DNA from 3 places in the Novosphingobium sp. GV079 genome. Region 3 is predicted to be linked to each of the others. Evidence: predicted binding sites of a transcription regulator. Region 3 holds the regulator's gene; each other region holds the start of a gene.
The links. The regulator LexA, encoded in region 3, represses DNA repair genes until DNA is damaged. The targets are predictions, from matches to a motif close to GTTCCNCNCTTGTTCT.
Positions count from the first base shown of each region.

Region 1: the regulator LexA is predicted to act here: its motif matches at 3,197-3,212, upstream of C8K14_RS12485 (ribonucleoside-diphosphate reductase subunit alpha).
Region 2: the regulator LexA is predicted to act here: its motif matches at 7,871-7,886, upstream of uvrA (excinuclease ABC subunit UvrA).

Region 1 covers NZ_QBUE01000008.1:153,102-163,190, reverse strand. Annotated here, with positions in the region: gene C8K14_RS12505 (ABC transporter ATP-binding protein) at 1-315, shown strand, start outside; gene C8K14_RS12500 (hypothetical protein) at 406-633, opposite strand; gene nadB (L-aspartate oxidase) at 821-2,413, shown strand; gene C8K14_RS12490 (GlsB/YeaQ/YmgE family stress response membrane protein) at 2,474-2,725, opposite strand; gene C8K14_RS12485 (ribonucleoside-diphosphate reductase subunit alpha) at 3,393-5,459, shown strand; gene C8K14_RS12480 (PepSY-associated TM helix domain-containing protein) at 5,815-6,207, shown strand; gene C8K14_RS12475 (DUF2171 domain-containing protein) at 6,336-6,593, opposite strand; gene C8K14_RS12470 (ribonucleotide-diphosphate reductase subunit beta) at 6,914-7,969, shown strand; gene C8K14_RS12465 (MerR family transcriptional regulator) at 8,060-8,872, opposite strand; gene C8K14_RS12460 (acyltransferase) at 9,054-10,089, shown strand, end outside.
Region 2 covers NZ_QBUE01000003.1:244,665-254,753, reverse strand. Annotated here, with positions in the region: gene mdh (malate dehydrogenase) at 1-467, opposite strand, end outside; gene C8K14_RS04990 (hypothetical protein) at 855-1,244, opposite strand; gene C8K14_RS04985 (cell wall hydrolase) at 1,435-2,742, opposite strand; cobalamin riboswitch at 2,904-3,101, shown strand; gene C8K14_RS04980 (TonB-dependent siderophore receptor) at 3,211-5,091, shown strand; gene C8K14_RS04975 (ABC transporter substrate-binding protein) at 5,125-6,051, shown strand; gene C8K14_RS04970 (iron ABC transporter permease) at 6,048-7,031, shown strand; gene C8K14_RS04965 (ABC transporter ATP-binding protein) at 7,046-7,783, shown strand; gene uvrA (excinuclease ABC subunit UvrA) at 7,897-10,089, shown strand, end outside.
Region 3 covers NZ_QBUE01000012.1:70,550-80,638, forward strand. Annotated here, with positions in the region: gene C8K14_RS22900 (hypothetical protein) at 1-449, shown strand, start outside; gene C8K14_RS15400 (nucleotidyltransferase domain-containing protein) at 446-745, shown strand; gene lexA (transcriptional repressor LexA) at 1,111-1,800, opposite strand; gene C8K14_RS15410 (molybdopterin molybdotransferase MoeA) at 1,858-3,093, opposite strand; gene moaC (cyclic pyranopterin monophosphate synthase MoaC) at 3,090-3,560, opposite strand; gene C8K14_RS15420 (reverse transcriptase-like protein) at 3,568-4,014, opposite strand; gene trpC (indole-3-glycerol phosphate synthase TrpC) at 4,022-4,810, opposite strand; gene trpD (anthranilate phosphoribosyltransferase) at 4,823-5,818, opposite strand; gene C8K14_RS15435 (aminodeoxychorismate/anthranilate synthase component II) at 5,815-6,399, opposite strand; gene C8K14_RS15440 (YcxB family protein) at 6,410-6,925, opposite strand; gene trpE (anthranilate synthase component I) at 6,934-8,478, opposite strand; gene C8K14_RS15450 (peptidylprolyl isomerase) at 8,483-10,089, opposite strand, start outside.

The sequences.
Region 1 (10,089 bases), on a different contig from region 3:
CTGTGCGACCGCATCGCGATCATCAACCACGGCCGGTTGATCACCAACAAGCCGACGCGCGAACTGGTTGGCATGGCACGGGAAAAGGTCGTGGTGCTGACGCTGGACAAGCCGCTGGTGCAAGCGCCACAGCATCCCGCCTTCATCAAGGCGACCCTTAACGAAAGACAGGTGGAAATCACCTATGACAAGGACCGCAGCAACGCGGGCGAAGTCATGGCCCTGGTCCAGGGCATGGGCGTGCAGATTCTGGACGTGTCGACCCGCGAGGCCGATCTGGAAGACGTGTTCGTGAGCCTGACCGCCGGCGCCTGAGACGCCGCCGCAGCGCCATAAGTGCCCAGCAAAAAGGGGGTGCAGCCATTGTGGCCGCGCCCCCTTTTTTGCATCGGGAAAACCCTGTCGTTACTGGGCCTCGGCGCCCTTTTCGTCCAGCGCTGGCGCCCGCATAGCGCGCCAGCCGCCGCCTTGCCGACGATAGATCCGCTTACCGCAATCGACACATTCGGAATTGTAGTTGAAGCCATCCCATGCGACTTTATCCCGCTGTGGGCGATGGCGGTTGAACAGGCACAGGACACGACCGAACATCATTTTCCGCCTGACTCCGAAGGCACTTTTCAGATGCCGCATTCTTAACATTCCATCTGATGAAAATGAAGCGAAATTATAAGATTTCTATATCTTAAGTTATACATCTCCCGTCCAGGCCCGCTATCGGCACGGCCCACCCAGCGGCAAATCACTTTTCAAACCGGGCCCGCGCGGGCAAAGAGGCGCGCGTGAACACCCTGACCCCTTTTCCTCGCACGGCCCAGCCATGAGCGGGCACGACGTTCTCATCATCGGCTCGGGCGCAGCCGGGCTTACCGCCGCGCTGGTTCTGGCCGAACGCTGCCGCGTCATGGTGCTGGCCAAGGGCCGACTCGACGGGGGTTCAACCGCGTGGGCTCAGGGTGGCATCGCCGCCGTATTGGACGAAGGTGACACTTTCGAGGATCACGTGCGCGACACGATGATCGCGGGATGTGGCCTCAACCGGCGGGAAACCGTGGAATACGTGGTGGAGCATGCGCCCGAGGCGATTGCCCGCTTGGGCGAAATCGGCGTGCCGTTCAACGAAGAGGCCGGCAGCCTGCACCTGACCCGCGAAGGCGGCCATTCGCACCGCCGCATCGTCCATGTCGATGATGCCACCGGTGCGGCCGTGCAGCAGGCGCTGATCCGCGCGGCGATGGCGCACCCCAACATCACGCTCAAGCCCGACATGGTGGCGATCGACCTGGTCACCGATCGGCACCGCGCCCACCCCAAGGGCGATCGCCGCGTGTGGGGCTGCTATGCCCTCAACACCGCCAGCGGCAAGGTCGAATGCCTGACCGCGCGCGCCACGATCCTGGCAACCGGCGGCGCCGGGCGCACCTATCTGTTCAGCACGGCCCCGCGCGGGGCAACCGGCGATGGCATCGCCATGGCCTGGCGCGCGGGCTGCCGCGTGTCCAACATGGAATTCATGCAGTTCCACCCCACCTGCCTTTATAATCTGGAGGTCAAGAACTTCCTGATCACCGAGGCGGTGCGCGGCGAAGGTGGGCACCTCAAGATCCCGCCCGGCTTCCCCGGCGGTGGCGAGCGCTTCATGCCGCGCTTCGACCCGCGCGAGGAACTGGCCCCGCGTGACGTGGTGGCCCGCGCCATCGACCACGAGATCAAGCGGCTGGGGCTGGACTATGTCCATCTCGACATCAGCCACAAGGACCCCGAATTCGTCCGCGGCCACTTCCCCAATATCTATGAGCGGCTGCTGGGTCTGGGCATCGACATGACGCGCGAGCCGATCCCGGTGGTGCCGGCGCAGCACTATACCTGCGGCGGCGTGCTGGTGGACCTGTCCGGGCGCACCGATCTCACCGGGCTCTATGCCGTCGGCGAATGCTCGGAAAGCGGGCTGCACGGCGCCAACCGCCTGGCATCGAACAGCCTGCTCGAATGCTTCGTGTTCGGCGATGCTGCCGCGCGCAACATTCTCGATTGCTGGGACGAGTTTTCACCCCCGCCCGAAGTGCGCGGCTGGGACGAAAGCCGCGTGGCCGATTCCGACGAAGACGTGGTGATCAAGCAGAACTGGACCGAGTTGCGCCGGTTCATGTGGAACTACGTGGGCATCGTGCGCACCAACAAGCGCCTGGAGCGCGCCGCTCATCGCATTGCCCTGCTGCAGAGCGAGATCAACGAATACTATGGCAATGTGCGCGTCACGGCCGATCTGATCGAGTTGCGCAACCTGCTCCAGGCCGCAGACTTGATCGTGCAGAGCGCGCGGGCGCGGCGCGAGAGCCGCGGACTGCATTACAACCAGGATTTCCCCCAGGCGCAGCCCGCCGCGCGCGAGACCATCCTGGTGCCCGGCTGACCGGCGGCAGGCTGACCGGCGGCGGGGCCCCTGCCCGGCCGCGCCATCATCAAGCCGCTATTACCAGAAGTGGCGGCCCAGATAGATCAACAGCATCGCGCCCAGCACCGAGGCGAGGCAACCGGCGCGGTTGAACCCTTCGCTCACGCTCCCGCGTCCCGCCAGACTCGATGCCAGGCCGGCCACCAGCGCGCCGCCGATGCCCAGCGCGATCGTGCGGGCAAGGCCAATCTCCACTGCGCCGGGATAGAGAAAGCGGGCGGCGATGCCGACCAGCAGCCCCGACAGCAGCATCGAAAGGATATCGCGCATTACTCGTTCCTCCTGTGCGAAGGTGCCGCGCCCGGCAGCGGCGTGCCGCCCAGCCCTGGGGTCCTCCACTTGGTACACCCCCTATGGGTAGTGCGGCTGGGGATATCGTGCCAGTGCCTCTGGACATCGTATTTTCCACAGCAAAGCCAGCGGGTACGAAAAATATTTCGGACCCGTCATTTTTCCCTTGAAGCCTTGGAAAGCCCGCGCGTCGCTGCACTGCAGCATGAGCGGGACAGCGACGAAGCGAATCGTACTTGCGACGAATCGCGTAGCCCTTGAGGGCATGTGCCACTTGCCTGCCAGACCCGGTTCAAGCACTATGGGTTGTGGTCGTGGCCACGGAGGGCAACCAAACCTAGTTATATGTCAGGATGCACCCCATATAGGGTGCATGTGGCTCGTCCACCGTGGCGGAGCCTTTGACGTTGCTTGGGTTTTCGGCGTCGCGGCATGGCAGACAGGGATTCTGTTCCCTTTCTGTTTCAATTTATGGCATGATCGCGAGCGCGTTGAGTCGTCTCTCGTTGTGCCACCGAAGCCAGGCCGCAAGGGCCAGCACATGCTGGATCGCGCGGCCATTGGCAGTGTCAGCAATATCCGGTCCGTCACTCGCGGCGGGCCTCGTGCAAACGGGGAATGGAACGTGAATTTCAGGACCGGGGAAATGAACGATGGAACGGCTGTGATGGCGCAGGACGAACTGGGACTGGAAGGTGGCCTGGCCACCCTCGAACGCGACGCCGCGCCGGAGACCCCGGCAACCGCAACCAAGGCCACGCGCAAGGCTGCGCAACCGGCGGAAGCAAAGGCAGTGGACATGCAGGCAGACGACAAGGGTAGCGCGGATCTGGTTTCGGCCGCGGCCGCGATCATGGCCAGCGCGACGAGCGATGCCGCAAAGGCCCAGCCAATCGATTCCAAGTCGGTCAACCCGCGCCGCTTTACCATCGTCACCGATGCCGCGCGCGACGCCAAGCTGACGATCTTTGGCAAGGACACGCTCGACGATCGCTATCTGCTGCCCGGTGAAACCTACCAGGATCTGTTCGCGCGCGTGGCCGATGCCTATGCCGACGACCAGGACCACGCCCAGCGGCTCTATGACTACATCTCCAAGCTGTGGTTCATGCCCGCCACGCCCGTGCTGTCGAACGGCGGCACTGGCCGCGGCCTGCCGATCTCGTGCTATCTCAACTCGGTGGAAGACAGCCTGGAAGGCATCGTCAAGACCTGGAACGAGAACGTCTGGCTCGCCTCGCGCGGGGGCGGCATCGGCACCTATTGGGGCAACGTGCGCGGGATCGGCGAAAATGTCGGCCTCAACGGCAAGACCAGCGGGATCATCCCCTTCGTCCGCGTGATGGACAGCCTGACTCTGGCGATCAGCCAGGGCTCGCTGCGCCGTGGCTCGGCCGCCTGCTATCTCGACATCTCGCACCCCGAGATCGAAGAGTTCCTCGAAATTCGCAAGTCCTCGGGCGATTTCAACCGCAAGGCCCTGAACCTGCACCACGGCGTGCTGCTGACCGACGAGTTCATGGAAGCCGTGCGCGATGGCGCCGAATTCGCGCTGCGCAGCCCCAAGGACAAGTCGGTGCGCGGCAAGGTCGATGCCCGCTCGCTGTTCCAGAAGCTGGTCGAAGTGCGCCTGGCCACCGGCGAACCCTATATCGTGTTCTCCGACACCGTGAACCGCATGATGCCCAAGCATCACCGCGATCTGGGCCTCAAGGTTTCCACCTCCAACCTCTGCTCGGAAATCACGCTGCCCACCGGCATCGATCACCTTGGCAACGATCGCACAGCGGTGTGCTGCCTCTCCTCGCTCAACCTGGAAACCTGGGACGAGTGGCAGGGTGACAAGCACTTCGTGGAAGACGTGCTGCGCTTCCTCGACAACGTGCTGCAGGACTTCATCGACCGCGCGCCCGACGAAATGGCCCGCGCCAAGTATTCCGCCGCGCGCGAGCGTTCGGTCGGCATGGGCGTGATGGGCTTCCACTCGTTCCTGCAGAAGAAGGGCATTGCCTTCGAATCCGCCATGGCCAAGGCGTGGAACCTCAAGATGTTCCGCCACATCGCCGCCAAGGCCGACGAAGCCTCGCTGCTGCTCGCCCAGGAACGCGGGCCCTGCCCCGACGCGGCCGACATGGGCGTGATGCAGCGCTTCTCGTGCAAGATGGCCATCGCGCCGACCGCGTCGATCTCGATCATCTGCGGCGGCACCTCGGCCTGCATCGAGCCGATCCCGGCGAACATCTACACGCACAAGACGCTGTCGGGCTCGTTCGTGGTCAAGAACCCCTACCTGGAAAAGCTGCTGCGCGAAAAGTCCAAGGATTCCACCAATGTGTGGAACTCGATCCTGGAACGCGGCGGCTCGGTCCAGCACCTCGAATTCCTCTCGGCCGACGAGAAGGCGGTCTACAAGACCAGCTTCGAAATCGACCAGCGCTGGCTGCTCGAATTCTCGGCCGACCGCACGCCCTATATCGACCAGGCGCAGTCGCTGAACCTCTATATCCCGGCCGATGTCGACAAGTGGGACTTGCTGATGCTCCACTTCCAGGCTTGGGAAAAGGGCATCAAGTCGCTCTATTACCTGCGCTCCAAGTCGGTGCAGCGCGCCGGTTTTGCCGGTGGCGTGGAAGCGGACAACACCGCCGAGGCACGCCGGATCGAGCTTGACGTCAAGCAGACCGATTACGAGGAATGCCTGGCCTGCCAATAAGGGCTTGCCAATAAGGCCCAACCGCTGACCGCCTGGCGATAGGTATTTATCGCTCGAGGCGCTTCACCGAGGCCATTTGGGAAACGAGGGGGCGATCGGCCAGCATGGCATGATCGCCCCTTCCGGCCCCACCCAGCGGTCCCACCCGCCGGAATCGCGCCATTCGCTATCCTGCCCGTGATCGTTACCCAGTGAGCGTCACCCATGCCGGACCATGCCAAGACCCTGCCGATGTTACAGATGGCGACATTTCGCTGCTTGCCCCGGCTGGCAACACACCGTCACAAGGTGGCGCGGCCCGGCGATGCCAATGCCGGTATCGGCAGCGGGCCACAGGACCATAGGGGATCGTTCAATGCGCAAGTGGCACCGCTGGATTTCGGTGTTTTTCGGAGTCTTCCTGTTGTGGATCGCCGTGACGGGCACGCTGAGTCAGGTTGTTCCGCTGCTCAGCGGCGGGGACGGCGACCGGCCGGCCAAGACCATGGCGGATGCAACCCCGGCCAAGCCGGCGTTCGTCTGCCCGCCGGACTATATGTGCCGGCCCAAGCCCAAGGGCGGCAAGTCCATCGTCGGGTTGCTGCACCATCTGCATTCGGGCGAAAGCTTTGGGCCGGTCGGGGTGCTGATCAGCACGCTGTCGGGCTTTGCGATGATCTTCTTCAGCTTTTCGGGGCTGTGGATGTACATTCAGATGTGGCGCAACCGCAAGGATCGCAATCTCAAGCCGGGCTGGTTCTGGAACTAGGCGACCAAGGAAAAAGCGCCTCGCCACTTACGACGTGGAGCGAGGCGCCTTCCGGTCGCCAGGGACGACCTAGCCGCGAAGGGGACGCGGCTTTTCGTGAAACTTTACCCAATATGGGAAGCGGAAACCTACTTTTCCTCTTCCTCAAAGGTCAGGGCGACGTCGGCATTGGCCGAAAGACGCACCGTGTCGCCTTCGACGCCGGCCACCAGGCCGAGCGACAGGTAGTGATGGTGCCCTTCGTGGGCGCCGCTCTTGGCCTTGGTCAGCTTGATGCGATGTCCATCGACATGATCGACCGTGCCAACCGGGGCACCGTCTGCGCCGATGACGGCCATGTGCTCGCGAATCTGGCTTGCGATGGGATTGCTGTCGTTGCCGGTCATGCCCAGCCTCCTGCATTGTGTGGTGGTATGAGGGATGCGGGCCGTGTTCGCCCGTCTGCCCCTGTGCCCACAATGCCGCGCCTGGCCGGCCGTTCCCGGCATTATACCCTGCGATCGCATGTCGCGCCCGAATGGGCAGACACCGCTGGTTGGCGCAAGCCGGAATGCGCCCGGCGCGCCGCGCAGTGCCGCCGCGCCGGCGCTCCACCCTTTCTTCCGGGCCCGTGGCGACACCGCCCTGGCCTTATACCCTCCAGGCCGGCTTTCCCTGCCGCCTGAAACAGCCCATATTCATTCGAATTCCAACAGGATTGCCACCCATGTCCCTTCTTGAAGCCCGCAAGACCTACAAGCCCTTCGAATATCCCTGGGCCTATGAATACTGGAAGCGTCAGCAACAGATTCACTGGATGCCGGAAGAAGTGCCGCTGGGCGAGGATTGCCGAGACTGGGCGCAGAAGCTGTCGGACCACGAGCGCAATCTGCTGACGCAGATCTTCCGCTTCTTCACCCAGGCCGACGTGGAAGTGCAGGATTGCTATCACGAAAAGTATGGCCGGGTGTTCAAGCCCACCGAAGTGAAGATGATGCTGGCCTCGTTCTCCAACATGGAAACGATCCACATCGCGGCCTATTCGCACCTGCTCGACACGATCGGCATGCCGGAAAGCGAATACGGCATGTTCCTCGAATACGCCGAAATGAAGGACAAGCATGATTACATGCAGAACTTCGGCGTGGACAGCGACGAAGACATTGCCCGCACCCTGGCGATGTTCGGCGGCTTCACCGAAGGCCTGCAGCTGTTCGCTTCGTTCGCGATGCTGATGAACTTCCCGCGCTTCAACAAGATGAAGGGCATGGGGCAGATCGTCTCGTGGTCGGTGCGTGATGAATCGCTGCACTGCGAAGGCATCACCCGCCTGTTCAAGGAATTCTGCAACGAGCGCCAGTGCCTGACCAAGGCGGTCAAGGAAGACATCCTCGATTGCTGCCAGAAGACCGTGCGCCTGGAAGATGCCTTCATCGACCTGGCGTTCGAGCAGGGCCCGGTTCCGGGGATGAGCCCCAAGGAAATCAAGCGCTACATCCGCTACATCGCCGATTGGCGCCTGGGCCAGCTGGGCTTTGATCCGATCTACATGATCGAGGAACACCCGCTGCCCTGGCTGACCCCGCTGCTCAACGGGGTGGAACACGCCAACTTCTTCGAAACGCGCGCCACCGAATATTCCAAGGCGGCCACGCGCGGCAACTGGAACGATGTGTGGTCGAACTTCGACAACCGTCGCAACGCCAAGGCAGCCAACACGGTTGAAGAACCGACCGAAGAAGACGTCGACATGTTCGGCGCGGCCGGCATCGCTGCCGAATAAGGCCCCGAACACGGCATAGGCCTCAGGCCAACGAGAGCCTCGTCCCGTGCGCCGTGCACGGGGCGAGGCTCTTGCGCATGGGGCGGCTGATCAGGCCGGCGGCGCCATGAACGCGGGCAAGGGGCCGATATCCTTGCCCGCCTTGCGTGCGGCCGCGGCCGCGGCGGCGATGAAATCCCAAACCTGCTTGCTGAAGCCGGGATCGGCCTCGCCCTGCCAGTTGTCCATGTCGGCATAGAGGCGGCTCGCCCCTTCCCACATCATCGGGCTGGCCTGGCGCGTGAACGGTTCCAGCAACGCCAGCCATTCGCGCACCAGCGCCAATGCGGCATCGCTGGCAGGATCGAGCGGCAGCATCGCCTCGATCCGGCGCCCCAGTGCCTGCCACTGCGCATGATAAGCTGCTTGGTCAAACGGGGCCGCCGCGGGCATCGCCGCCTGCCAGTGGGACTGCTCTTCTGCCGTATAGTAGCGATCGAGCACCGCTTTCCACGCCTGTTGTCCATCTGTCATCATCGTATCTCCCTTGCGGATCAGCGAGCAGAGCGTCGCGGCATCGAGCGGCTCGCCTCGGCCGACGCGGGACAATGCGGAATCGATCAGCGTCAAAGCCTCGGTGATCTCGGCGGCCTGCTGCACCAGTCGCTCACGCTGTGCCGACAGCAACGCTGCCAGATCGATCGGCTTGCGATCGAACAGGCGCTTGATCTCAGCAAGGCTCAACCCGGCTTTCTTCAACGCCACGATGCGGTGGATGCGCTCAAGATCGGCCGGGCCGTACCAGCGCCGCCCGGATTGAGTGCGCAGCGGCGCCAAGAGCCCGCGCGCTTCGTAAAAGCGCAAGGCGCGGGCAGTCAGCCCCGTACGGCGGACCACGTCATCGATGGCAAGCGAATCATCCATGACCGCGATCTAGCGGTTGACCCTGCGTCAACATCAACCCCCTTGGCATCCCGCGCCACGGCAATGGCTCGGTTTCCGATCCACCACGCGTTGCGATGCCGATGCAAAACCACGATCCCATGCAACACCCGGCGCGCCGCAACCTGGCTGCCCGGAAGCGGACGCAAGGGGGCGCTGGCAGATGACAGATGGCGCGCGCGCTGGCGCGACGGATCTCGGCGAAAGCCAGCACGTTACACAGCGGTTTGGCCTGCTCGATGCCTTGCGCGGCGTGGCGGCGCTGGTCGTGCTGGCCTATCACCTGGTGCAGCAGCACAGCCTTTCGGCCCTGCCCCATGCCGGGCTGGCGGTCGACTTCTTCTATACGCTGTCAGGCTTCGTCATCGCCTTTGCCTATGACGCGCAGGTGCGCGACGGGCGCCTGTCGCGGGCCGGCTTTGCCCGGGCGCGGGCGCGGCGGCTCTATCCCCTGCTGGCGCTGGGCACGGTAATGGGCTTTAGCGTGTTTCTGGGCGCGGTGTTCCTGCGCCACAGCGTGTCCTTGCGCGATGCCCTGCTCGCACTGGGCTTTGCCCTCGCCCTGCTGCCCTGCCCGCTGTTTCCACAATGGCCCACTGCCTTTCCGCTCAACATGGCGGCATGGTCCCTCGCGTTCGAAGCCTATGTGAACCTGGCCTATGCCCTTGTCGCCCGCTTCCTGTCGCAGCGGGTGCTGCTGGGGTTGGTCGGCCTGGGCGCCGTGCTGGTGGTGGCAGACATCGCCCACTTCGGCCGCCTGATGGGCGGAACGGACAAAGCCGATTTCGCATTTGGCGCGGCGCGGGTGGTCTATCCGTTCTTCGTCGGCATCCTGATCTTCCGCTGGCGCCGCGAACCCGCGCGCCGCCGCCCCGTGCTCGCTATTGCCCTGTGCACCGGCCTTGCCGCCGCGCTGCTCATCGTCCCGGAACGCATGATCGGCCTCGATCCGGCGATCTATGACGGCGCATTGGCGCTGATCGGCTTTCCCCTGCTGGTCTGGCTGGCTGCCGCCGTGCCGCTCGACGGCCGCATGGCGCGCGCGGCGCACTGGCTCGGTCTGCTCAGCTATCCGATCTATATCCTGCAAGGCCCGGTGCTGCGCCTCGGCGTGGAACTGGGCCGGCACGCGCCGCTGCCCGCGGCAGCCCTCGCCCTGGTGCAAGCAGTGGCCGTCATAGCCGTCGCCTGGGCCGCCA
Region 2 (10,089 bases), on a different contig from region 3:
AACGTGCTGAAGCGTGCCGAGTCGAGCACGCCAGCCATGCCGACCACCTTGTTGGCGGGCAGGCCGGAGAATTCGCGCAGCGCCCAGACCATCGCGTCGAGCGGGTTAGTGATGCAGATCACGAAGGCGTCGGGCGCGTTGTCGCGGATGCCTTCGCCGACCGACTTCATCACCTTGAGGTTGATGCCGAGCAGGTCATCGCGGCTCATGCCGGGCTTGCGCGCCACGCCAGCCGTCACGATGATGACGTCCGCGCCAGCGATGTCCTTGTAATCGTTGGTGCCGATGATCTTGGCGTCAAAGCCTTCGACCGGGCCGCACTGCGAGAGATCGAGGGCCTTGCCCTGCGGAACGCCTTCCACCACGTCGAACAGGACGATGTCGCCCAGTTCCTTCTGCGCGGCCAGATGCGCCAGAGTGCCACCGATGTTACCCGCGCCGATGAGCGCGATCTTCTTGCGTGCCATGTGCTTTACGGTCCTTTCCCGGAGTCGTCGCGGGACAAGCGTTCAAGCGTTGCCGACTCAAGCCCCCGGATGGAGGTCCCCCCGCGCCCGCGAGACGGGAAGGGTTGCCGGCAAGTGGAGGGGCACGTAGGCCTGCCCGAGAGGGATTGCAACCGCAAAAAACCCCGCATCTGCGGGTTTCTTTGATATCAGTTCGCAATAGCGTTAAGTGGTAAATCTACCGTTCATACGAATGCGACAGGCAAGCCCTTTGCCGCGTTTCAGAACGGTGCGGCCGCCGGGTTTTTCAGGCGTGCCGGCGATGGGCGCAGCCATGACCGGCTCGGCACGATGGTGCGACGAACCGGGCAGCGTTTGACGAAGCCATCTTGGCTTGCTGCGTGAAATTCATCCGAGCCCGGCAAGTTCCCGGCGCAGGGCAATGGCCTTGCGGCGATCGAGCGTGTGGCACACCTGCGCCCACCAATCGGCCTGTTCCGCGTCCCCGGCCATCGCCGCGCGGGTGGCGGCACGGGCAGCTTGCCCGGCGGCGGCATGGCCATGGCTGGCAAACAGGCGCAGTGCTTCGGCCAGCAGGGCGTCTTCGGCCAGCCGATCAGCGAGGCGCCCGGCCATGGCGCGTACTGGCGAGGGATAGTCCTGGGCTGCCTGGAGCGACCAGGCCGGATTGTCGTTGGCATGGCGCGGCACGCGGCCGGCGGGCCGGCGGAGACAGGGCGAGATCATGCCATAGCGAGGGGCGAAACGCAGCATGCGCGGGTGGTCTCCGTTCTTCATCGCGACACCGAAAGTTCGGCTTTTTTCGTGTTCAAAGCCGATTTCGGGGTAAACTTCCTGGCGGCTCTGCCGTCCTTCTACGGGGCGTTGCGCTAACAGGGCGTGAGATGAGACGGTAAACGGGACATTGATGTTCCCGCCGACGCGGCCAAGCGTGCCGATGCAGCGCCTGCCCGGGTTCAATCAGCCTTCAGCCATGCGGCTGGGCAATCCATTTTCCGGCGTTTTCATAGGTTTCCCGCGCTTCCGGGCGAAGCTGCGGGCTGGGGGCGCCGGGCAGCGGCGTGGCCGGTGGCGGCGCGGCGCTGGCAGGGATCGCACGCTGGGGCGATTCGCCCAGGCCCCCGGTGGCCGTGCCCGTCGTGGCGCCGGCCGAAGCACCGGTGTGTTCCAGCGCGCTGATGCGGCCTTCCTCGAACGCCTTTTCCAGCGTCACCGGATCGGCCACGTCGGCCGCGGCCGGCACCCAGCTGCGCGGATGGGGCGCGGCCAGCGGCTCGCCCCCGCGATAGCTGGCATTGAAGGCGGCGGGCTGCCCGGCCGATCCGGCCCAGCGATAGAAGCGATGCGCCCCGATCGTGCCGATGAAGGCCAGCTTGTCTGACCATAGCGGATGGACCGCGCTGGTGTGGTAATGCGTAGCCAGGCCCACCGGGGCAAACACGTTGCCGGCCAGGGCATCGGCCGCCACGCGCCGGGCGCGGTCCCAGAATTGTTGCACCGGGCGGCGCGCCATGGCGCCGTCGCAGGCAAAGCTGAACTGGCAGCCGGGGCGTTCCGATCCTTGGAACACCACGCCGCATACTGTCTTGGGAAAGGCCGGGTGCGCCACGCGGTTGAGCACGACCTGCGCCACCGCGCGCTGCCCGGCATCGGGTTCGGACGCGGCTTCGTAATAGATCGCGGTGGTCAGGCATTGCAGCGCGCGCCAGCGGTCTTCGCCGCTGCCGGTGGCAAATAGCGGCCGCGCTGCTGGATTGGCAGACCAGGGCGCGGTGGTGGTGCCATCATCGGCGTCGCTGCGGATTGCGGCCACCTGCCGGTCCCAGGCACGGGCGGCGTCCTGCGGGGCAAGCAGGCCGCTGTCTTGCGCCGAAACATAGTAGAACGCCGAGCCGGGAAAGCTTTCGCCCGCCCGCTCGAAAGGTTGCAGCCCGCCGTTGCGATCCTGCGCTGCGGCGGCATCGCTGCCGGGCGAACCCCAGCCGATCGCGCCGAGCACCAGGCCTAGCGCGCCGATCGCGGCAATACCGGCGGCCCGCTCGGCCAGGCGCGAGGGCGCGCGATGCTGGTGGCGCCACGAGGTCATGTCGCGGCGGCGGATGCGTGCGGCAAAATCGCGGGGGCGCACCGGCGGCAGCGTAAGCGCCGCGATCAGCGCGCCATCGGCCTGCCGCTGCCCGGCCAGGGCGACGCGCTCTTCCGGCCCCGGCGGCGGCATCAGCGCCTTGGGCGGAAGGGTGGGCGTGGCGCCGGTGAAGGGAATCGGGTCTGGCATAGGGCGTGAAACAGGGCAGGCTTGGTCTGCGCCATGGTGCGTTACGCGTTGCACTGCAACCATGCACGGCAGGAATCGTCCTCGTCCCGATAAGGCACAGGCTGCTACGGGTTGGTTAATCACGGCTGCGGGCTTGCCCCTTGGTGCAGGTGTCGCTATCCGCCCCGCCTGACGCCACCGGTGCCCGCAACCATGCGGGCTAAGAGGGAAGCCGGAACCAGCCGGCGCTGCCCCCGCAACTGTTTCCGGACGAGCGCCGCGCCCTTGCGCGCCACTGGCCCCTTGGCGGGCTGGGAAGGCCGGCGTGTCGCGTTGACTTCGGATGAGCCAGGAAACCTGCCGGTGTGTGGTCGTTCCGCGGCCGGGCGGGGTGTACCGGGCGCAAGCGTGACGAGTCTTCCGCCAGGGCCCGGCGGACCCTCGCGCCATGGACGGCAAGACTGTCCATGGGCCGGGAGGAAAAGAACCGTGAAGACATCGCTTGTTGCACTGGCCACCGCCGTGATGCTGGCCACCCCTGCCTATGCCGATGAAGCCCCCGCCAGCGATGGCGCGCAGATCACTGTATTGGCCACCGGCAACGACCTGTCGCTCGACCAGACCGGCCAGGCCATCACCGTGTTGCCGTTGCAGACGATCGAGGCGGTGCAGGGCGTTGACCTGACCCGCGTGCTCGATCGCGTGCCGGGCCTGACCTGGTCGCGCACCGGGGGTCTGGGTGCGCAAACCGCCGTGCGCCTGCGCGGCGGGGAAGGGCAGCACACCCTGGTGCTGGTCGATGGCGTGCGCGCGGAAGATCCCTCGGCGCCATCGGGCGGGTTTGACTTCGGCACGCTGACGAGCGGCGGGATCGAGCGGATCGAAGTGCTGCGCGGCTCCAACTCGGTGGTCTGGGGCAGCTCGGCGATCGGCGGGGTGATCGCGGTTACCACGCGCGAGATCGACGGCGTCGAAGCCTCGGCCGAGGCCGGCTCGCGCCGCAGCTATGATGCCGATGCCGCAGCCGGCGTGAAGCGCGATCGCTATGCGTTCTCGATCGATGGCGGCTATGCCACCACCGATGGCGTTTCGGCCGCTGCCAGCGGGACGGAGCGCGATGGCTATGACCAATGGCGCGTGGGCGGCAAGGCGCGGGTCAACCTCACCGATACGCTCTCGCTGGTCGCCAATGCCCGCTATGCCGATGGCAAGACCCAGATCGATGGCTATCCCGCGCCCGACTATGTCTTTGCCGATACGCCGGAATATACCACCACGCGGCAGTTCTTCGGCCGCGCCGGGCTGCACTATGCCGGCGGCCCGCTGACGCTCGACGCTGGCTATGCCCTGTCCGACACGCGCCGCCGCTATTACACCGGCGGGGCCGACAATGCGTTCGAATATGGCTACAACGGCCGCAGCGAGCGGGTGGAATTGAACGGCCGCTATAGCCTGCCTGCTGATTTCGCGATCGATTTCGGGGCGGATCGCGAATGGACCCGGTTCGACAGCACCTATGACACGCGCCAGAACGCGCATCTGACCAGCGGCCATGCCATGCTTGGCTGGTACACCGCCAAGGCCAGCCTCGCCGCCGGCGTGCGCTATGACGAACAGAGCCAGTTCGGCAGCAATGTCAGCCTGGGAGCCAACGGCACGGTGGAAGTGGTGCGCGGGCTGCGCCTCAATGCCAGCTATGGCGAAGGCTTCCGCGCGCCCACGCTCTATCAGCTGCTCTCGCCCGATTATGGCAATGCCGCACTCGCTCCCGAACGCAGCCGCAGCTATGACCTGGGCGTGGTCTATGCCAGCCAGGATGGCGGCTTCCATGCCGGGGTCACGCTGTTCCGCCGCGATACCCGCAATCTGATCGCCTATGTCTCGTGCTTCATGGCGCAAAGCGCGCTGTGCCAGGGCCATGCCTATGGCGTCTATGACAACGTCGGCAAGGCGCGCGCGCAGGGGGTCGAGCTCGATGTGGGCGCCGCGCTCAGCAGCCAGGTCAAGGGCACGATCGCCTATGCCTATACCGAGGCGACCGACCGCACGCCTGGCGCCGCCACGTTCGGCAACGACCTTGCTCGCCGCCCGCGCCACGCGCTGACCACCTCGCTCGACTGGACCACGCCCTGGGCTGGCCTGGCCCTGGCCGCAGACCTGCGCTTCCAGTCGGAAAGTTTTGACAACGCGGCCAATTCGATCAAGTTGGCGGGCGGTAGCGTCACCACCGTGCGCGCCAGTTTGCCGATCCTTCATCAGGCCGAACTTTTCGGCCGGGTGGAAAACGTGTTCAATCGGCTGCTGGTGACGGCAGCGGGCTATGGCGCGCTGGGTCGTTCCGTGTTCGGTGGCGTTCGCCTGCGGTACTGATGGCGTTGCGCCGGTTGGAGGAATGGCTTTGCCGTGAGCGGCCGCATCGTGCCTGACTTTGCCTTGCTCTGCCGGCGCATGGAGCGTGGTGCCGTGGCGCTGGCGCTGGCGCTGGCGCTGATGCTGGGCGGGTGCGCGCAGGTGGCTCCCGCCGATCCGCAGGCCACCGATCGTCTGCCCCGGATCGTGTCGCTCAATCCCTGCAGCGACGCGATCCTGGCAGAAGTGGCCGATCCCGCGCAGATCCTGGCGCTGTCTTCCTACAGCCGCGATCCGGCACAAACCTCGATGGACGTGGCGCAGGCCATGCGCTTTGCCACCACCGATGGCGCGGTAGAAAGCGTGCTGGCGCTGCACCCCGATGTGGTGGTGACCAGCACCTATGCCGATCCGCCCACGCTGGCGGCGTTGCGCGGGCTGGGCCTGCGCGTGGAAACGGTGGGCATTGCCGAATCGCTCGATGCCGCGCGCGCCCAGGTGCGCAGCCTGGCCGGCTGGGCCGGGCAGCCGGCGCGCGGCGCCGCGCTGATCGCGCGGATCGACCGCGCAGTCGCCGCCGCGGCGCCGCCGCCGGGCACGGCGCCGATCACGGCCGTGCTGTGGGAACCGGGCGGCCTGGTGCCGGGCCAGAATACCCTGGCATCAGACCTGATGATGCGTGCCGGCTTTGCCAATTTCAGTGCGCAACGCGGCCTGGGCCAATCCGAACGCCTGTCGCTGGAGCGCATGCTGGCCGATCCGCCGCGCGTGATCATGGCCGTGGGCACCCCGCGCGGCACCCTGGCCGATCAGGCCGCGCCGCAGGAAGACCGCCTGCTGTTCCATCCCGCGCTCGCGGCGCTGCGCCACACCGCGCGCGTGCCGATTTCCCCCAACCTGATCTATTGCGGCGGCCCAACCATTCCCCGGTTCCTGAACCGCATGGTGGCGGTGCGCCAAGAGCTGGAAGCGATGCCATGAACCGTGCTGCCTTGCCCCTGGTGCTGGGTGGCTTGCTGCTCGTGCTGTTTCCGCTGTGCCTGCTGGCCGGGCAGGTGTGGATCAATCCGTTCGATCCGGCCGGTGCCAATGCCACGGTGATCCTGGCGCAACTGCGCCTGCCGCGCGCGGTGCTGGCGGTGATGGTCGGGGCCGGACTGGGCGCGGCGGGTGCGGCGATGCAGGGCTATCTGCGCAATCCCCTGGCCGATCCCGGCCTGTTCGGGGTGGCGCCGCTCGCCGCGCTAGGTGCGGTGCTGTCGCTGTTTACCGGCTTTGCGGTGCAGCCTTTCGCGCTGCCGGCGATGGCCTTGGCGGGCGCGGCCGGGGGCATGGTGCTGCTGGCGCTGATCGCGTCGGGCCCGCGCACGGGCCTGGCCGGGGGCGTGGCGCTGTTCACGCTGGCCGGCATGATGCTGTCCAGCCTGGCTGGCGCATTGACCAGCCTGGCGATCAGCCTGGCGCCCAATCCCTTTGCCCTGACCGAGATTGTCACCTGGCTGATGGGCGCGCTGACCGATCGCAGCTGGCACGATGTGGCGCTGGCCGCGCCGCTCACCGCGCTGGGGCTGGTGCTGCTGTGGCGTGCCGGGCCGGCGCTCGATGCGCTCACCCTGGGCGAACTGGCGGCCCGCTCGATGGGCCTCGATCCGGTGGCCTTGCGCGGATTGATGGTGGTGGGCGTGGGCCTGGTTGTGGGCGCCGGGGTTTCGGCGGCCGGGGTCATCGGCTTTGTCGGGCTGATGGTGCCGCATATCGTGCGCCCGTTCACCGATCGCCGCCCATCCAGCCTGCTGCTTCCCAGCGCGCTGGCCGGCGCACTGTTGCTGCTGCTCGCCGATACGCTGTGCCGTTGCCTGCCGCTGGCGGGCGGTGAGCTGCGCCTGGGCATAGCGCTCAGCCTGCTGGGCGCGCCGTTCTTCCTGCATCTTCTGCTGCGCCTGCGGCGCGGCCTGGCTTGAGAGGCACCGAGGCCATGGATCTTGTTGCCGATGCCCTCACCATGGTGGGCCGCCTGCGCGATGTGCGGGTGGGGCTTTCGCCGGGGCGCCTGACCGCGATTTGCGGGCCCAACGGGGCTGGCAAGTCCACGCTGCTCTCGGCCCTGGCGGGCCTGGAACAGCCCGATGGTGGCCACGTGTTGCTGGGCCAGCATCGCCTGGCCGAACTGACCGCGCGCGAACGCGCCATTGCCATCGGCTATCTGCCGCAGGCAGGTGAGGTGGCGTGGAACGTGACGGTGGAAACGCTGGTGCGGCTCGGCCGCCTGCCGCACCGCACACCGATGCGGATCGACGCGGCCGCAACCATGGCAGCCTTGCAGGCGCTTGACCTTACCGGCCTTGCCGGGCGCGAGGTGGGCACGCTGTCGGGCGGTGAGCGGGCACGTGCGCTGCTGGCGCGGGTCTTGGCCGGGCAGCCGCGCTGGATTCTGGCAGACGAGCCGCTGGCCGCGCTCGACCTGGCGCACCAGCAGGCGCTGCTCGCCCATTTCCGCCGTCTGGCGGGGCAGGGCGTGGGCGTGGTGGTGGTACTGCACGATCTGGCCCTGGCGATGAACCATGCCGATCATGTCATCGTGCTCGACCGTGGCACCGTGGCCGCCAATGGCGCGCCGCACCTGGCGCTGGCCGAAGGCGTGCTGGCCGGGGTTTGGGGCGTCAAGGCACGCTGGGTGGGCGATGGGCGCACCCGCGCGCTTGCGATCGGCTGATCGGCTCCCCACATCAGGGGCCAATCGCCCTTGCCCACCGAGCCATCTTGCGCGGTTCTTGCTGCGCTGCGACAGGCTTGCGTGAATCGAACAAATCTGGAACATTGCCCTTCATGTCGACCGCCCCCACACGTGCGCCCGGCGCCGCTCGCTCCGCGCTGACCACCCTTTCCGTGCGCGGCGCGCGCGAGCACAACCTCAAGGGGATCGATGTCGATCTGCCGCGCGACAGCCTGGTGGTGATCACCGGCCTGTCCGGTTCGGGCAAGTCCAGCCTGGCGTTCGACACGATCTATGCCGAAGGGCAGCGGCGCTATGTCGAATCGCTGTCGGCCTATGCGCGCCAGTTCCTCGAAATGATGCAGAAGCCCGATGTGGAGCACATCGACGGCCTCTCGCCGGCGATCTCGATCGAGCAGAAGACCACCAGCCGCAACCCGCGCTCCACCGTGGCGACGGTCACCGAAATCTATGACTACATGCGCCTGCTATGGGCGCGGATCGGGGTGCCCTATTCGCCGGCCACCGGCCTGCCGATCAGCGCGCAGACCGTCAGCCAGATGGTCGATCGCGTGATGGCCCTGCCCGAGGGCACGCGCGCCTACCTGCTGGCGCCGGTGGTGCGCGGCCGCAAGGGCGAATACCGCAAGGAACTGGCCGAGTGGCAGAAGGCGGGCTATACCCGCGTGCGCATCGATGGTGAACTCTACGCGATCGAAGACGCCCCCGCGCTCGACAAGAAGTACAAGCACGATATCGAGGTGGTGGTCGACCGCATCGCGGTGAAGGACGGCATCCAGACACGCCTGGCCGACAGTTTCGAGCAGGCGCTCAAGCTGGCCGATGGCCTGGTCTTTATCGACCTGGCCGATACGACCGTGGCCGAATTGAATGGTGAGGCGGCGCCGGAAAAGGCCAAGAAGGGCACTGGCGCCAAAAGCGTGAAGGGGGGCCAGCTCAAGGGCGCCGGCCTGCCCGACAACCGCATTGTCCTGTCGGAAAAGTTTGCCTGCCCGGTCTCGGGCTTCACGCTCGATGCGCTCGAACCCCGGCTGTTTTCGTTCAACGCGCCGCAGGGTGCCTGCCCGGCGTGTGACGGGCTGGGCGAAAAGCTGCTGTTCGACCCGCAACTGGTGGTGCCGAACGAGCATTTGAGCCTCAAGCAGGGCGCGATCGTGCCCTGGGCTAAGTCCAACCCGCCCAGCCCCTATTACATGCAGGTGCTGGCGAGCCTGGCGGATCACTTCGGCTTCAACCTCGATACCCCGTGGGACAAGCTGCCGGGCGAGGTGAAGATCGTGATCCTGCATGGCACGGCGGGCAAGGCCGTGCCGCTGACCTTCATCGACGGCAAGAAGAGCTACACCGTTTCCAAGGCGTTCGAAGGCGTGATCGGCAATCTCAATCGCCGCATGCTGCAAACCGAAAGCGCCTGGATGCGCGAGGAACTGGGCAAGTTCCAGACCGCGCAGCCTTGCGAAACCTGCAACGGCGCGCGGTTGAAGCCCGAGGCCCTGAGTGTGAAAGTGGCGGGCAACGACATTTCCGCCAGCACGCGCCTGTCGGTCAGCGATGCACTGGACTGGTTCGCCACGCTCGATGGCAAGCTCACCAGCCAGCAGAGCCAGATTGCCAAGGCGATCCTCAAGGAAATCAACGAGCGTCTTGGCTTCCTCAACAATGTCGGGCTCGATTACCTCAACCTCGATCGCACCTCGGGCACGCTGTCGGGCGGGGAATCGCAGCGTATTCGCCTGGCCAGCCAGATCGGTTCGGGCCTGTCGGGCGTGCTCTACGTGCTCGATGAACCCTCGATCGGCCTGCACCAGCGCGACAACGACCGCTTGCTCGAAACCTTGAAGCGGCTGCGCGACCTCGGCAACACGGTGATCGTGGTAGAGCATGACGAGGATGCGATCCGCGCGGCGGACTATGTCGTCGATCTCGGCCCCGGGGCCGGCGTCCACGGCGGCGAGATCGTTGCCCAGGGTACGCTCGAGGATATCCTCGCCAATCCCGACAGCCTGACCGGGCAATACCTGACCGGCGCGCGCCGGATCGAGGTGCCCAAGAAGCGCCGCAAGGGCAATGGCTTGTCCCTGGTGGTGGAAGGCGCGCGGGCCAACAACCTCAAGAACGTGACGGCCAAGATTCCGCTCGGCACGTTCTGCTGCGTCACCGGCGTGTCCGGCTCGGGCAAGTCCAGCCTCACTATCGATACGCTGCAGGCCGGTGCTGCCCGTGTGCTCAATGGCGCGCGCGTGGTGGCCGGCGCCCATGACGCGATCAAGGGCCTGGAGCATTGC
Region 3 (10,089 bases):
TCCTTTGCGGCTATCGGTCCAGCTGTGTCTGGCAAGGCGAGGCGATCCGCTTTCTGCAGGATCATGGCGTAGGCTGGGGCAGCTTTGGAACGCTCTCTTCGGCTGCCTTGGATGGCAAGGCCAAGACCGCGTCACACAAGACGTATTTCTTCGTGGACCGCCTCCTTAGACAATATGGTCGTGTGGCCCAGGCCGCTCGCGAGTTTGATCGCATCTATCAGGTCACTCTCAAGAATGGCGTCGTTTTCCGATTAGGCATGATCGCAGAGTACGAACCTACCGCCGATGCGGTTCGCAGCCTTTGGGATCGGTTTGGTCCGATGGATGTCGCGTGGAACATCAACCCGAACGGGAGCCCATCTAAAGAAGCGATCGAAGCGGGAAATGAGCTCGGATGCAAGGTGATAAAGTGGGAAGGGCTGAGGGACTACATCCACCAGAGATCATGAAGGCTGGCGCAATTGCAGCTCATCTGCTGACGTTTTGCGGGTCCTTTGCCAATTTCGACGCTTATATGTTCGGCTCGACCCTGAACGGGGTCGGCAAAGACATCGACATTCTTGTCATTGGCCCCGGCGGTGAAGCGCTATCCAACCTCAAAGCGGAAATGCGGTCGGCCGGCGAACAATTGCCACTCCACATTCTCTGCATGTTGCCATCAGAAGCGGATGAGAGTGAGTTCTTGCTCAAGGAGCGATGCGTATCGCTTGTGGATTTGGCCAAGTCTGCTGTGTCACGCGCCTAGCGCGATCGAGTTCTATTTCGACCGCGCACCGCACAGTTGTGAAGGTAGCTTCGCCATTTGGTCCTTTCAATGCCGACTGACTGCTAACGGCCCCGCCTCTGTCGCAGTGGCGGCACCACCCAGGCGAACCCCGAATATCTGCTCTAAACAAGTGCTGAGGTTCCACCCGGCGCTGTCGAACGGCAGGAAAGCCACACTTAAAGGCATTGCGTATTATCGACCCGGCGCAAGGAAACCTGCGCAGAGCGAGGCAGGCTGGGGAGGTTGACCGCTGCCCAATGGAGCAATCACGCCCAACAGTAGCCCGTTGAAGGGCCCGCACGCAGATGCCTATTCACTCAGCACAAACCCCTCTACCACCACCCTCAATGATACCGCCGCAGCAGCCCTGCCAGCTTGCCTTGCACTTCCACTTCGTCGGGGGCGTAGAACTGGGGGTTGTACGCGGCGTTGGCCGGGTCGAGGCGGATGCGGCCTTTTTCGTGGTGGAGGTACTTGAGAGTCGCTTCCTCGCCACGCACCAGGGCGACGACGATTTCACCGTCGCGGGCGGTGTTGGTGCGGCGCACGAGGGCGTAGTCGCCGTCGAGGATGCCGGCGTCGACCATCGAATCGCCCGACACTTCCAGCGCGTAGTGCTCGCCAGAACCGAGCAGGGCGGCGGGCACGGGCAGCATGGCCGAGCCCTCCATCGCCTCGATCGGGGCGCCCGCGGCGATGCGGCCGTGGAGCGGGATTTCGATCACGTCGTTCGCGGCCACTGGCGCCGGGCGCGGGGTGGCGGACGCGGGGGCAGTGGGGCGCGGCGCGGGATTGCGCGCGGCGGCCTTGGTCGCCAGGCTTTCCGGCTCGCGGATCACTTCGAGGGCGCGGGCGCGGTTGGGCAGGCGGCGGATGAAGCCGCGTTCTTCCAGCGCAGAGATCAGGCGGTGCACGCCAGACTTTGACTTGAGATCGAGCGCTTCCTTCATTTCTTCAAACGAAGGGGAAATGCCGGAATCATCAAGGCGCGTCTGGATGAACGAGAGCAGTTCGTGCTGCTTGCGCGTGAGCATCCGCAAGTCTCCTATGGCGAACGAATGCGGAACGAATAAGCAACCAAACCGAACCCGTCAAGCAAATCCGCCAAATTCGAGCAGATAGATCGGCACCTTGCTCCCTTCCGGTTGCATCGCCGCGCCGGCCTCGCGCTGCACCAGGCAATTGGCGCGGGCAATGGGGGCGATTGCGCCGGAATCCTGCAACGGATCGAGTGTGACGGAAACGCGATCCCAATGGCCGCGCAGGAATTCGGTGCGCCCGCCACCGGCCGGCATCGGCTGGGCCAGCGGCATGTGCAGCGGGCTGGGCAGCGGCTGGGCGGCACCCAGCGCGGCGCGCAGCAGGGGGAGCATGAACAGGTGCGCGGTGACATAGGCCGAGGCCGGATTGCCGGGCAGGCCGAGGATCACCTGCGGCGCGGCGCGGTCCTTGGCGCTGCGTTGCCCCACCAGCAGCGGCTTGCCCGGCTTGATCGCCACGCGCCAGAAATCGATGCGCGCGCCCACTGCCTCCAGCGCGGGGCGAACCAGATCGTGATCACCGACCGAGGCACCGCCGCTGGTGACCACGATATCCGCCTCGTGCACGCTATCGAGCGCGGCGGCCAAGGCATCGAGCCGATCGGGCACCGGGCCGATGCGCTGCACGTCCACCGGCAGGGCGGCGGCCATCGCGGCGAGCATCGGGCCGTTGCTGGCCGGAATCTGGTGCGCGGCCAAGGCGTGGCCGGCTGCGGCCAACTCATCGCCACTGTCGATCACCGCCAGGCGCAGGCGGCGGCAGACTGGCACGTGGCCATGCCCGGCAGCAATCGCCAGCGCGATCTGCGCCGCGCCCAGCCGCGTGCCGGTGGGGAGCAGTGGGTCTTGCGCAGCAAAATCCATGCCCGCCGCGCGGATATGGCGCGAGGGCGGTTGCGGCGGCGTGCCGGTGATGGCGAGCGCGGCGCCATCGCGCGCGCAGTCTTCCTGCAGCAGCACGCAATCGGCGCCTGCGGGCATGGCCGCGCCGGTGCTGATCCGCACGGCCTGGCCGGGCGCTACCGTGCCGGCATAGGGATGGCCGGCGGCGCTTTCGCCCACCACGGTCCATGGGCCGGGCAGATCGGCGCTGCGCAGGGCATAGCCATCCATCGCCGAAAGCGCGGTGGCCGGCTGCGTGCGCGCGGCGACGAGCGGCGCGGCGAGATAGTGACCCAGCGCCTCTGCCGTGGCGCGATGGTCGATCGGCAGGCGCGGGGCGAGGGCGATGAGCCGGGCCTGCGCCTGTTCGAGTGGCAGGGGCGGCTGGCGCGGCGGAGCATTCATGGCGCGGACCAATCGCCCGATTTGCCGCCGCGCTTGGCGATCAGGCGCACGGCTTCGATCACCATGCCCTTGTCCACCGCCTTGGCCATGTCGTAGATTGTCAACAAGGCCACGCAAGCGGCTGTCATAGCTTCCATTTCCACGCCGGTCTTGGCCGTGAGCGAGGCGGTGGCGGTGCATTCCACGCCGCCATCGACAAAGCCAAATTCCACCGCCACGGCATCGAGCGAGAGCGGGTGGCACAGCGGGATCAACTCGCCAGTTTTCTTGGCGGCCATGATCCCGGCAATGCGGGCGGTGGCCAGCACATCGCCCTTGGGCACGGTGCCATCGCGGATCGCGGCCAGCGCCGTTGCCGACATGCGGATCATACCGCGCGCCACGGCCACGCGCTGCGTGGCGGGCTTGGCGCCGACATCGACCATGCGCGCATGGCCCTGGGCATCGAGGTGGGTAAGCTCTGTCATCCCACGCTCATGCCATGCGCAGGGAAAGGCGCAAGCCCTGTTGATCGGCCAGCGGCTGTGGCGGGGCGAGGCCGGCGCGGCGATATTCAAGGGCAATGCCGGCAAGGTTCTGCGCGCGGCCGACATGGCGGACCCGCACGCGCGAAAATGAAACGAGGTCGTTCCGATAGGCGGCAAGGCAATCGGCCGTGGCGGGATGGGCGGCGGTGCGGCCGGCGATCTGGTCGATCACGAAGGCGGAATCGCCGCAGAACACGACGTCAGTTTCGCCAAGCTGCCGGGCGAGGTCCATCGCGCCGAGCAGGGCCAGCCATTCGGCGCGATTGCTGTCACCCACACCGCAATCGGGGACAATCCAAGTGCGGCCGCCGGTGACGACGGCGATTTCCATGCGGCCGGGGTTGGGCCGGCAGCCGCCATCGAACCACAGCTTGCGCGGTGCGGGCGGCGGCAAGCTGGGGTCAGCCCTGCAGCAGCGCCTGGGTGGCGGCGGCCACGTCGGCCTCGCGCATCAGGCTTTCACCCACCAGGAACGTGCGCGCGCCGCAGGCGGACAGGCGAACGAGATCGGCGTGGGTGTTGATGCCGCTTTCGGCCACCAGCAGTGTGCCGGCGGGCGCCAGCGGGGCCAGGCGCTCGGTATTGGCGATGTCGGTGACGAAGCGCTTGAGATCGCGGTTGTTCACCCCGATCAGGCGGGAATGCAGGCGCGCGGCGCGCTCCATCTCGGCCTCGTCATGCACTTCGACCAGCACGTCCATGCCGTGCTCGCGCGCCGCGGCTTCGATCTCGGCCATCTGGGCATCCTCGAGCGCGGCCACGATGATCAGGATGGCATCGGCGCCAATCGCGCGGGCTTCGGCCACCTGCCAGGGATCGACCATGAAATCCTTGCGCAGTACGGGCAGCGCACAGGCGGCGCGGGCGGCGACGAGATAGTCTTCATGCCCCTGGAAATAGGGCGCATCCGTCAGGATCGAAAGGCACGCGGCGCCGCCCGCTTCATAGGCGCGGGCATGGTCGGCCGGCTGAAAATCGGCGCGGATCAGGCCCTTGGACGGGCTGGCCTTCTTGATTTCGGCAATCAGGGCAAAGCCGCTGGCGGCGCGGGCACGCAGCGCGGCTTCGAACCCGCGCGGCACGGTTTGCGTGGCGGCGCGGGCGGCCAGGTCAGCGAGCGATGTGGTGGCCTTGCGCTGGGCCACTTCGGCGCGCTTGGTATTGCAGATTTCGGTAAGCTTGTCGGTCATGTGCACAGAGCCTTACTTCAGCGCGTCGATCCAGCAACGCAGCAGGCCAAGGGCCAGGCCCTTGTCGATGGTTTCGGCAGCTTCTTCAACGCCTTCGTGCCAGTCGGTGACATCCCCGGCGACCATCAGCGCGGCCGCGGCGTTGAACAGCACGGCATCGCGATAGGGGCCGGGCTGGCCATCGAGCAGCGCCTGGAGCGCAGCGGCGTTATAGGCAGCGTCGCCGCCGCGAATGGCATCCACCGGTGCGGTGGCCAGGCCAGCGTCGCCCGGCGCGATGCGGTGCATGAGGATCGCGCCACCATGCACGTCGGCCACTTCATTGCCGCCGGCCAGGCTCAATTCGTCGAGCCCTTCATCCCCCGAAACCACGAACGAGCGCGCCGTGCCAAGCCGCGCCAGGGCATCGGCATAGATCGGCACATAGGCGGGGCGGGCAATGCCGACGAGCTGGCGCTGCACCCCGGCGGGATTGGCCAGCGGGCCCATCAGGTTGAAGATCGTGCGGCGGCCAATGGCACGGCGGATCGGCATGATCCGGCCCATGGCAGGGTGGTGCTTGCCGGCGAACAGGAAGCAGATGCCAAGGTCTGCCAGCGTTTCCTCGGCCGTTTCGACCGCGCGATCGAGGTTGAGGCCCAGCGCCTCCAGCGTATCGGCAGCGCCGGCCTTGGAACTGGCGGCGCGGTTGCCATGCTTGGCCACTGGCACGCCGCAGGCCGCCACGACCAGGCTGACCGCAGTGGATACGTTGAGCGTGTGGTGCCCGTCGCCACCGGTGCCGCAGACATCGATGGCGTTTTCGGGCGCAGCAATGCCGATCATGCGCGCGCGCATGGCCTGGGCCGCGCCGGCAATTTCGCTGGCGCTTTCGCCGCGATCGGACAGCGCAACGAGGAAGGCGATGGTCGCCTCGTCTGCTACCTGGCCATCGAGGATCGCGGAAAAGGCGGCTTCGGCTTCATCCTGATCGAGCGGGATTTCCCCGACCGGGGGCAGCACGGTCATGCCGGCATCCGCGCCGCGATCCCGCACAGTGCCAGGAAATTGGCGATCATCGCGTGGCCATGCTCGGTCGCGATGCTTTCGGGATGGAACTGTACGCCGTGGATCGGCAGGCTGGCGTGGCGAAAGCCCATGGTGTGGCCATCATCGGATCGCGCGTTGACGACCAGGCATTCGGGCACGTCTTCGACCACCAGCGAGTGATAGCGCGTGGCGGTGAACGGCGAGGGCAGGCCGGCGAACACACCGGTGCCATCGTGCGTGACGGGCGAGGTCTTGCCGTGCATCAGGCCGCCGCGCACGACCTTGCCGCCGAAATACTGGCCGATGGATTGGTGCCCCAGGCACACGCCGAGCAGCGGCATGCCCGCTTGCGCTGCCGCGCCGACGAGATCGAGGCTGACGCCCGCTTCGTTGGGGGTGCAGGGGCCGGGCGAGAGCAGGAAGCCCTTGGCACCCGAAGCCAGTGCTTCGGCAGCGGTCAGCGCGTCGTTGCGTACCACGTTCACCTCGGCGCCCAGTTCCATCAGATAGTGGACGAGGTTCCAGGTGAAGCTGTCGTAATTGTCGATGACGAGGATCATGGCCAATCTTCTATATTCCCCGCTTGATACCAGCATCGGAGAGGCATTGTTTAAGCGCTGACAGGTTTGCTTCCCCGATTTGATCCTTGGGCAAGCAGAAAAAAGTCAGAGTGGTTTTTGATAAAAGAAAAAGGCGATCGTTCTCTAGCCAGCCGTTCAAATGCGACCAAGGAAGATTGGAACTTTCGAACGGACCGATTGCCTTTATCCCTTCGTTGTCGAAGCTGAACTGGTAGGGTGCGCGGGCAGATGGCTGTTGCGCGTACAGTTTTTTCGTCAAGCGCGGAACATGCCACAGCAAAAAGATGCGGATGCCTGCATAGGCGCAAAGGGCGACAACGAAGGCGGTGATCGCGTCGGCGGCGAGCTTGATCCACGAATGGGGAAATTCGATGACGACGAATAGCGCTGTGTAGGCAACTGTGATCAGCAGAACGAAGCGCAAGATGCCCGCCAAGGTCCATCGGCTGCGCGACCTCAACCGATTGGCTTCCAGATAGTCCTGGTAGCTCATCGTGATCGTCACTTCGTGAGTCACTGCCCGAACGCCGGCTCTGCCGCAACGCGGATCGCCTCGCGCGCGGCGGCGAACAGGGCGCCAGACTTGTGTTCGCATTCGCGCTGTTCGGCCGTCGGGTCGCTGTCGGCCACGATGCCGGCGCCGGCCTGGACGTGCATCACGCCATCCTTGAGTACGGCGGTACGCAGCACGATGCAGCTATCGACCGAGCCATCGGGCGCGAAATAGCCGACCCCGCCGGCATAGGCGCCGCGCGTTTCGGGTTCGAGTTCGGCGATGATTTCGCACGCCCGCACCTTGGGCGCGCCGCTGACCGTGCCGGCGGGGAAGCCGGCGAGCAAGGCATCGACCGAATCCGCGCGCTTGGCATCGAGCTGGCCGACCACGTTCGAGACGATGTGCATCACGTGGCTATAGCGTTCGATCGTATAGCTTTCGGTGACCTTGACCGTGCCGGCGGCGGCCACGCGGCCCACGTCGTTGCGGCCGAGATCGAGCAGCATGAGATGCTCGGCGCGTTCCTTGGGATCGGCCAGCAGGCTTTCCTCGTTGGCGCGGTCTTCGGCCGGGGTGGCGCCGCGCGGGCGGGTGCCGGCGATCGGGCGGATGGTCACTTCGCCATCGCGGATACGCACGAGGATTTCCGGGCTCGATCCGATCAGGGCAAAGCCGGGCAGATCGAGGAAATAGAGGAACGGCGAAGGGTTGATCCGCCGCAGCGCGCGATAGAGCGCCATGGGCGGCAAGGGGAACGGCGCGGTGAAGCGCTGCGCCAGCACCACTTGGAAGATATCGCCGGCGGTGATGTAGTCGCGCGCGCGGGCCACCATCTGGCCATAGCGTTCGGGCGCCATCTGCGGCTCGCGCACCAGATCGACGGTTTTGGGCAGGCGCGGATCTGCGGGCAGGGGGCCATGCAGGCGCGCCAGCGTGGCATCGATGCGATCAGTCGCACGCTCGACCAAGGCCTGCGGTGTGCCGCCCTCGGCCCACACCGGGGCAACGGCGGTGAGTTCGTCGGTCAGGCGATCAAACACCAGGAGCACGGTGGGGCGCACGAACAGCATGTCGGGCAGTTCCAGCGCGCTTTGCGGGGCGCGTGGCAGCTTTTCCACCAGGCCAATGGTTTCATAGCCGAAATAGCCGACCAGGCAGGCCAGCGTGGGCGGCAGGCCTTCCGGCACATCGATCCGGCAGCGTTCGACCAGCGCGCGCAATTCGGCCAGGCTGTTGCCCGGCAGCGCGGCGAAGGCGGCGCGGTCGGTCTGCCAGGCGGCGTTGATCTGCGCGGTTTCACCCGTGGCGCGGAACACCAGATCGGGATCGAGCCCGACCAGGCTGTAGCGGCCACGCACTTCGCCGCCCTGGACCGATTCCAGCAGGAAATCGCCGCGTTCCGGCTCGAACAGCTTGCGCGCGGCGCTGACCGGGGTTTCGCTGTCGGCAATCAGCTTGCGCCAGACCAGCGCCGGCTTTCCGGCCGCCAGCGCGGCAAGGGCCGCCGCGCTGTTTTCGGGCTGGGCGCCGGTTGGCGCAGGACGCGACAGGATCGTGGTCATGGTCTTACTGGTTACCGACAAGCTTGGTATTGAGCGCACGCAGCGCGGTTTCGTTGCGGGTCACGCCCACCTGGTTGCGGATCGCGGTGCGCAGTTCCTCGGCCACTTCGCGGCCCATATCGAGGCCGAACTGCTTGCCAGCCTGCGCCAGGAACGGATCGCCTGCGGGGATGACGCCGGGCGTCACGGTCTTGAGCGAAACCACGTAGAAGCCGGCATTGCCCGGTGCGGCGAGCGGCTTGGCCGTGCCCTTGGACATGGCGAACAGCAGCACCAGCGGCGGGGGCAACTGGCGGCCGCTTTGCTGCATGGCCGCAAGCTGTTCGCGCGTGATCGCCACCGGCTGCGCGGGCGGCAGAGTCACGCCCAGACCCTTGAGTGCGTCAGCCAGCGAGATGCCCTTGGCCATGGCGGCAAGCACCTTGGCCGAGGCATCCTTGGCCTTGGCGGCGCCCTGTTCGGTGGCATAGTCGCGCGCGACCTGGTCCTTGATCTGGTCAAGCGGCGCGGGGGCGGCAGGCATGATCTGGCCCACGTCGAAGATCGCGATGCGCTTGCCATCGGCGAGCGGCGCAACCTGGCCTTCGCCTTCATGCTCCAGCGCAAAGGCGCCTTGCAGCAGGGCGGCAACATCGGCCGGGGCCTTTTGCCCAGGCTGGCCGAACACGCTGCCGTCGGCAGTGAGGGCGGGAGTGGTGGTCAGCGTCACGCCCTGGGCCTTGGCCACATCAGCGAGGCCGGTGTGGTTTTCGAACTGCTCTTCCAGGCGGGAAGACAGATCGAGCAGCGCGGCGTGGCGCTTTTCGGTGGTCAGTTCCGCCACCAGTTCGGGGCGGGCCTGTTCCAGCGTCTTGCCCGGCTTCTTGACGATGGCATCGACGCGAATGACGTGCCAGCCAAGTCCGCTCTTGGCCGGCGTGGCCACCTTGCCCTGGGCGGCGGCGAAGACCGCATCGGCGACGGCGGCAGAGCTTTGCGCGGCGAGCTTGTCACGCGTGAGATCGGCGATCTTGCTGGCGGCAAGGCCCTTGGCGCGGGCAGCGGCCTCGATGCTGGTGCCGGCAGAAACCTGCGCGGCCAGCGCCTGGGCGGCTTGCTCGGTCGGCACGACGACCTGGGTTACCGTGCGGGTTTCGCTGGGCGCATAGACATCGGCCTTCGCCTTGTAGCGGGCGGCAATGTCAGCGTCGCTGGGGGCAGGCACGTTGGCCAGGCTCGCTTCATCGATCACGGCATAGCGCACGGTGCGGCGCTCGGGCTGCTGATAGCGGGCGGCGTTGGCCTTGTAATAGGTGGCCAGCACGGCATCGCTCGGCTTGTCCTTGCCGGCAAAGGCGATGCTGGGCAGGAAGGCAATGTCGCCCTCGCGCTTTTCCTTGAGCATCGCGGCATAGCGCGCCACGGCCGAGGCGGGCATGGCGGCGCCCGGCGCCACCGGCGACAGCACCTGGCGGACGATCAGGCTTTGCGTGATCGACTTGCGCACGGCGGCATCGGTCATCCCGCGCTGGGCGAGGAACGCGCGATAGACCGCGTCGCTGAACTTGCCATCGGGGCCCTGGAACGCGGGCTGCTTGGCGATTTCGCTGTCGACCAGACGATCGCTGACGC